One region of the Rhizobium pantanalense genome, then DNA from elsewhere that is predicted to be linked to it. Evidence: predicted binding sites of a transcription regulator. Region 1 holds the regulator's gene; the other holds the start of a gene.

Region 1 (3,208 bases):
TTTGAAAAGGATTGCCCTCGCCCTGAGCCCCTGATCATTCGTGCAAACAGGTAGATCATAGAATGCCTCCATTCCTTCCGGCGTCAAAATCTCCAGATCGGCGTTGGCGGCCTTGATCGTCAGGCCAAAGGAATGCTCCATAATGCGCGGGCCACCGACAAGCTCCTCGAAGAAGCCGCGATAGGCCCCCGGCTTCGGCGTGCAAAGCGCTACCCGCGCGATACCAGTCACGCCGTTCTCGTGACGCTCGAGCACGCCGCGGTCAGCCGGCAGCGGATTGACGCGCTGACAGCAGAAAGCGAGAAAATCCGGCGCACGCAGATCTGCGGCGAAAGCAAGACGAAAGCCGGCCGTGGTTTCCGTTCCATCCGGCATCTTCATCGGACGCGAAAAATCCAGCATTCGACCCGCCGAAATAGCAGCTGCTTTGAAACGCTTATCATCCACCACCGCGTCATCCGTACCGAATACCACGGCCGAGAAGCCATCCTCCCCCACCCGGAAACGATAAGCCTGGTCGCGCGCGACGAAAACATTGCCATCCACGATGCTCTTCTCGCATTGCTCCGGAGATGCGACGCCCAGAGGTTCGAGATAGGTTTTATCGGCAAGGAAGACGCAGGCATTCTGCGTGCCAAAGGGGTGGCACGCATCCGGAGCCACCGTGAAACCGAGCTTGCCGAGGCGTTCGCGTGCCAGAGCGATGTTGACGGTCGGCAGCACGAGATGATCCAGCGGATGCGGAGACGAAATCATGGCTTCTCCTGTTTGCTTGCGGAAGCAGATTTGCGCCCATCGCCCGCGCAATTCAAGATGGAAGCATGGAACACCCGGAGCACACGACATGGATCGAAGGCAATCTCGCAAACGTGATTGCTGATTCTCTGCCATGGCCGGCTCATGCAGTCGCGCGGCACGTTCGTCCAAATGCTCGGCGCACGGGCTGAACGACAAAGTCGCGGAAGCGAGTAGAGCGGCATTTCCCTTATTTTTCTGTGGGTTAACGCAGATACAGCGCCCCGATGTTCCGAGCCGATCCATTCGCAAATGGTAATTATTTAACTGACCTCACAAGGCTTTACCGAAATTTAAGCACTTGCGGAACACATATGGAACATATAGTGTCCGTTCTGGATTTGTTTCACAGCTTTTCTTGATTCTGGGGTTCCAAGACGATGTTGACGCGCAAGCAGCAGGAACTGCTTCTGTTCATTCACGAACGCATGAAGGAATCCGGTGTTCCGCCATCTTTCGACGAGATGAAGGATGCATTGGATCTGGCATCGAAATCCGGTATTCATCGCCTGATCACGGCGCTGGAGGAGCGAGGCTTCATCCGCCGGCTGCCGAACCGGGCCAGAGCGCTCGAAGTCATCAAGCTTCCCGACGCCTATAATCCGAGCCTGCAGCAGCGCCGAGGCTTTTCACCGAGCGTCATCGAGGGCAGCCTCGGCAAGCCGCAGTCCGTTGCCCCGCCCGCTCCGTCGAAGGTGGCAAATGACGATCACAATAGCTCGGCGTCGGTGCCGGTGATGGGCCGCATCGCTGCTGGCGTTCCGATCTCGGCCATCCAGAACAATACGCACGACATCACCGTTCCCGCCGACATGCTCGGCTCGGGCGAACATTATGCGCTTGAAGTTCGAGGGGATTCGATGATCGACGCCGGAATTTTCGACGGCGATACGGTCATTATCCGCAATTCGACGACGGCCAATCCCGGCGATATCGTCGTTGCACTCGTCGACGATGAAGAAGCGACACTGAAGCGCTTCCGCCGCAAGGGTGCCTCCATCGCGCTCGAAGCCGCAAACCCGGCCTATGAAACCCGCATCTTTGGGCCGGACCGGGTCAAAGTTCAGGGCAAGCTCGTGGGCCTTATTCGTCGCTATCACTGACCGGTGAATTGTCGACGACGGGTGACGCTGGCGCAATTGGCGCGTCGAATGTGCCTGTGCGCCAATTATAAATTCGATGCCTGGTCCATGGACGTTGCGGGTTCTCGAATGCGGCTGAGATAATGGGCTTGTCTGCGGTAAGTATCATTTCGATGGAGCCGGTTTTACGCAATGTCGCACCCGTTATGAGCATTGCTCCGGAACGGCAGTAGTTCAACCGCAATCGGATTGGCGTTACGACGATATTCGCCATATCGCAGGCAGAGGGTAGATAGGCTGCGTTCTCGATGGTGACCAATATCGCGCCGTTTTCGAGGATGGCTGCGCACCATGCTCCTTTCTGGCAGGCGAAACTGCCCTGCATGGTGCGGTCCAGGGCCTCCTCCATTGCCGTGCGGACAGCCTTCTGTTCTTCACTGTTCAATCGCTTATGGCGATCTGCCTTGCCGATTTGTGGAAGTCGGTTGTCGGCAGGGAGCATGGTCGGAGGCTGATGTTCCGCCGCAACCAATGCCTTTTGCCATTGTTCGAAAATGAAGGCCTGCGGTCTCTCGCGATTGGTCGCGAGTATATCGTCCTGGCGCAAGGCGACCAGGACGCCATCTTCGGAGATCATCAGGTCGGGTTTCGGTATGCCGGATCCGAATGCCGCCAAGCCTATGGACAAGAGTGATAATAGCAGGCCCAGATGGCGAAGCCGGGTCCGCAATATGCTCATGATCAGGAAGCCGATAATGAATGTCGGCATCAGCCAGGCCGGCTGGCGGCCGAAGGTAATGTCGCCTCCCCAACCAGCTACGGTTCTCGCGATCACGATGACGAGCTCCAGTCCCTCTCCGGTGACTTTCCAGAAAGGTCCGTCGAGACCGAGCGGCATGAGCAGCATCGCCGCCATGCCGAATGGCATGACGACAAAGGAGACGATGGGCATAGCCGCGAGATTGGCGGCGAGTCCGTATGTCGCCAACCGGTGAAAATGCTCGATCGAGAAGATGGCTGTCGACGCGCCGCCGATGAACGAGGTCGACGTCACGCCTGCGAAGAAGCGCATGACGAACAATAGCGGACTTAATAGACGGACGCGCGGCAAAATGTTTTCGCGATGCCGCCGCCGCTTCCACAGCGAATATCCCGACACCAGCGCCAGCGTCGCCGCATAGGACATCTGGAAACTCGGGCCGAGCACTTGCGACGGCGACAGTACAAGAATGATAATGGCCGAAAGTGCGACGTTGCGCAGGCTGATCGATGGCCGATCGAAAAGCACGGCCACGAGCATGATCGCCATCATGATGAAGGCACGCTCGGCG
Region 2 (3,208 bases), on a different contig from region 1:
GGGAGATCCTACGAGCCTTCTTTGCGGCCTCACCGCTGCCAGGCAAGGAGCGGATCATCCGCATCAATGCGCTTTCCTCGAACTTCGGTGCCGATGATCTGGCGCTGGTCGTGGAGCTGGAGCCGGATGCGGTCTTGCTGCCGAAGGTAGGCGAGCCTCAGGACGTGACTGCTGTCAGTGACCGGCTTGCGGAAGCCGACGCGCCTGAGGATTTGCGTATCTGGGCCATGATCGAGACGCCGCGCGGCATCCTGAATGCGGCCGCGATCGCCGAGGCCGGGCGCACCGCCGGCAGCCGGCTCGATTGTTTTGTCGTCGGTCTCAACGACCTTAGGAAGGAAACGGGCGTCCTGCCGCAGCCCGGTCGCCCCTATCTCGTACCCTGGCTGATGCAGGTGATATTGGCTGTCAGTGCTTATGGCCTCGAGGCGATCGACAGTGTCTTCAACGATTTCAAGGATACCGAAGAATTCGCGGTAGAATGCGGCCAGGGGGTCGCCATGGGCTTTGCTGGCAAGATGCTGATCCATCCGAGCCAGATCGAAGCCGCCAACCGGCATTTTGGCCCGGCCGAGGCTGCCATCATCGAGGCCGAAGCCATCATTGCCGCTTTTGCAGAGCCAGGCGCCAACGCCCTGAATGTCGTGAATCTTGGCGGGCGGATGGTGGAGCGGCTGCATCTTGTCCAGGCGGAAAGACTCGTCCATAAAGCTCGCCTGATCGCGCAACGCTCCTCAGGTGCCGCCGCAACGCCCCGTAGCGATGTCTGATGGCAAATACACGAAAGATGCCCTGATGAAACTCTACCGCTTCCTGACCGGTCCCGATGACGCTTCCTTCTGCCACAAAGTGAGTGCGGCGCTGAACAAGGGCTGGGAGCTATACGGCTCGCCGACCTATGGCTTCAATTCTGCAAGCGGGCGGATGGAATGCGGCCAGGCCGTCGTCAAGGACGTGGCCGGTAGGGATTACGATCCGGATATGAAGCTTTCCGAGCAGTAAGCGCCGGCTGAAATTCTCATTCTTCCCGACCGTCTTGCGGCCGGAACCGATATCAGCGATCCGTCGCTTCCTCGGCGCTCGCCTCGATGCGCTCCATATCCTCGTCGCTCAGGCCGAAATGGTGGCCGATCTCATGGATCAGGACATGGGTGATGATGTCGCCGAGGGTTTCTTCGTTTTCAGCCCAGTAATCGATGATCGGCCGGCGATAGAGGCGGATCTTGTTGGGCATGTCGCCCGTCTGGGCGGTAAAGCGCTCCGAGATGCCGCGGCCTTCGAAGAGGCCGAGCAGGTCGAAGGGGGTTTCCAGCGCCATGTCCTCGAATACCTCGTCATCCGGGAAATCCTCGATGAGGATGACGAGATCACCGGTGAGCGAACGGAATTCGTCCGGCAGGTGGCTGTAAGCCTCCATTGCCAGGGATTCGAATGTGCTGATGGAGGGCGAGTGGCGATCCCGCCAATCTTCGCTCTGGTCGACGCGAGCCATGAATATTCCTTCCTTGGCTGGTCATATAGAGACTTTGCGCCGCTTTTACGAGTGTAGATTGCGGCAGAGGAATATTTTCTCATGAAATGGTGTTGACTCTTTTCGCAAGCTCTGGAATCCATAAGAACATAACAGGAACATTATCGATCTGGAGTGAACGTCATGGCCGAGGCTGCCGTGGCGCGGGAAACGCTTTTTGCCCTGCGTGAAACCATTGCCCGACTGGAAGGCAGGCCGATCCCGGCACTGGCGGCCGCGGCGCATGAGACGCTGGCAGACAAGCCGGCGAGGCAGGCGGCTGGTATTGCGAAGTCCCTGCCGAAGCAAACTGGGTTCCTTCCGATCGGTGTCGGCGAGCTCGATGCGGCGCTGCAAGGCGGTCTGCCGCTCGATGCGCTGACGGAAATCCGTTCGCTTGGCCTGCGCGATGCCGGGGCCGCAAGCGGTTTTGCCCTAGCGCTTGCCGCGCGGCTGCATGCGCAAGCGTCGGATACGGTCGCGGCCAAGTCTCCGGTTCTGTGGATCGGCGATACGGTCGCGACGATGGAGGCGGGTCTGCCCTATGCCATCGGCATCAGCGATTTCGGGCTGGAGCCCCAGGCTTTCCTGCAGGCGTCACCGCGCAAGCTGGATGATGCGCTCTGGGTGGCGGAAGCAGCTCTTGGCAGTGCTGCCTTTGCCGTCGTCATTCTGGAAGTACGCGGCAACCCCGCTCGTTTCGGCCTGACCGAAAGCCGGCGGCTTGCGCTGAGGGCCAAGGCGGCGGGACGGCCCTTGTTTCTGTTGCGACAGGGAGGCGAGGAGGAAGCAAGCAGCGCTCTCTTCCGCTTTTCCGTCGAACCCGCGCCGGCGCCGGCGCGGCCCCTGCCGGACGGATCGGTGCTTGGCGGCAGTATCGGTCATCCGGCCTTTCGTCTGACCTTGGAAAAGAGCCGAAACCCGGCACCTCTTTCCATAACCTTGGAGTGGAATGCCCATGACCGCCGCTTTGCCCCTGTCTCCGATGTTCAGCACCCTGCCTTTCCCGGCGAACACGCAGCGCATTCTGGCGCTGACCTTTCCGCATCTGCCGACCGACCGGATCGCACGCAAGCGCTGGGGTCTGTCCTGGCGTTCGACAGGCAGGCTTGAAGCGCCGCCGCTCGCCTGTGCCGGCAAGCTCAACAATGCCATGCGGCTGACCGCGCTCAACGAACGGGCTGAAATGATCGGCTTGAAACAGGGGCAGGGCGTGGCCGAGGCAAAGGCGATCTGTCCCGATCTCGATGTCGTCGAGGAGGATCCGGCGGCGGATCGCAAGCTTCTGGAAGCGATCGCCGACTGGTGTGACCGTTATACGCCGCTGGTGGCGATCGACGGCAAGGACGGGCTGTTTCTCGACATTACCGGCTGCGCCCATCTCTTCGGCGGTGAAGAGGCGCTGCTCGAGGATGTCTTGATCCGGATTTCCCGGCTGGGCTTCGATGTGCGCGGCGCCATTTCCTCCGCACCCGGCCTCTCTTGGGCCGTTGCCCGCTTTGACGAGAGCCGTATCGTTCCGCCGGAGGCCATGGAAGAGGCATTGGCATCGCTGCCGGTCGCATGTCTTCGGCTTGGCGAGGAGACTATTGCAGCCTTGCAGAAGATGGGCCTGAAGCAGGTGGGCGATCTTCTGGCCGCACCACGAGCGCCGCTTGCCCGCCGGTTCGGCGCACAGCTGCTGCTGCGGCTCGATCA

Evidence for each region. The regulator LexA, encoded in region 1, represses DNA repair genes until DNA is damaged. The targets are predictions, from matches to a motif close to TGTTCNNNNTGTGTTCNG.
Region 2: the regulator LexA is predicted to act here: its motif matches at 1,615-1,632, upstream of PH558_RS13530 (ImuA family protein).

The regions. Positions count from the first base shown of each region.
Region 1 covers NZ_JAQJCH010000005.1:175,632-178,839, reverse strand. Annotated here, with positions in the region: gene PH558_RS14965 (VOC family protein) at 1-756, opposite strand, end outside; gene lexA (transcriptional repressor LexA) at 1,176-1,898, shown strand; gene PH558_RS14955 (ComEC/Rec2 family competence protein) at 1,879-3,208, opposite strand, start outside.
Region 2 covers NZ_JAQJCH010000004.1:351,760-354,967, reverse strand. Annotated here, with positions in the region: gene PH558_RS13545 (HpcH/HpaI aldolase/citrate lyase family protein) at 1-770, shown strand, start outside; gene PH558_RS13540 (DUF1737 domain-containing protein) at 796-1,002, shown strand; gene PH558_RS13535 (metallopeptidase family protein) at 1,055-1,492, opposite strand; gene PH558_RS13530 (ImuA family protein) at 1,655-2,623, shown strand; gene PH558_RS13525 (Y-family DNA polymerase) at 2,664-3,208, shown strand, end outside.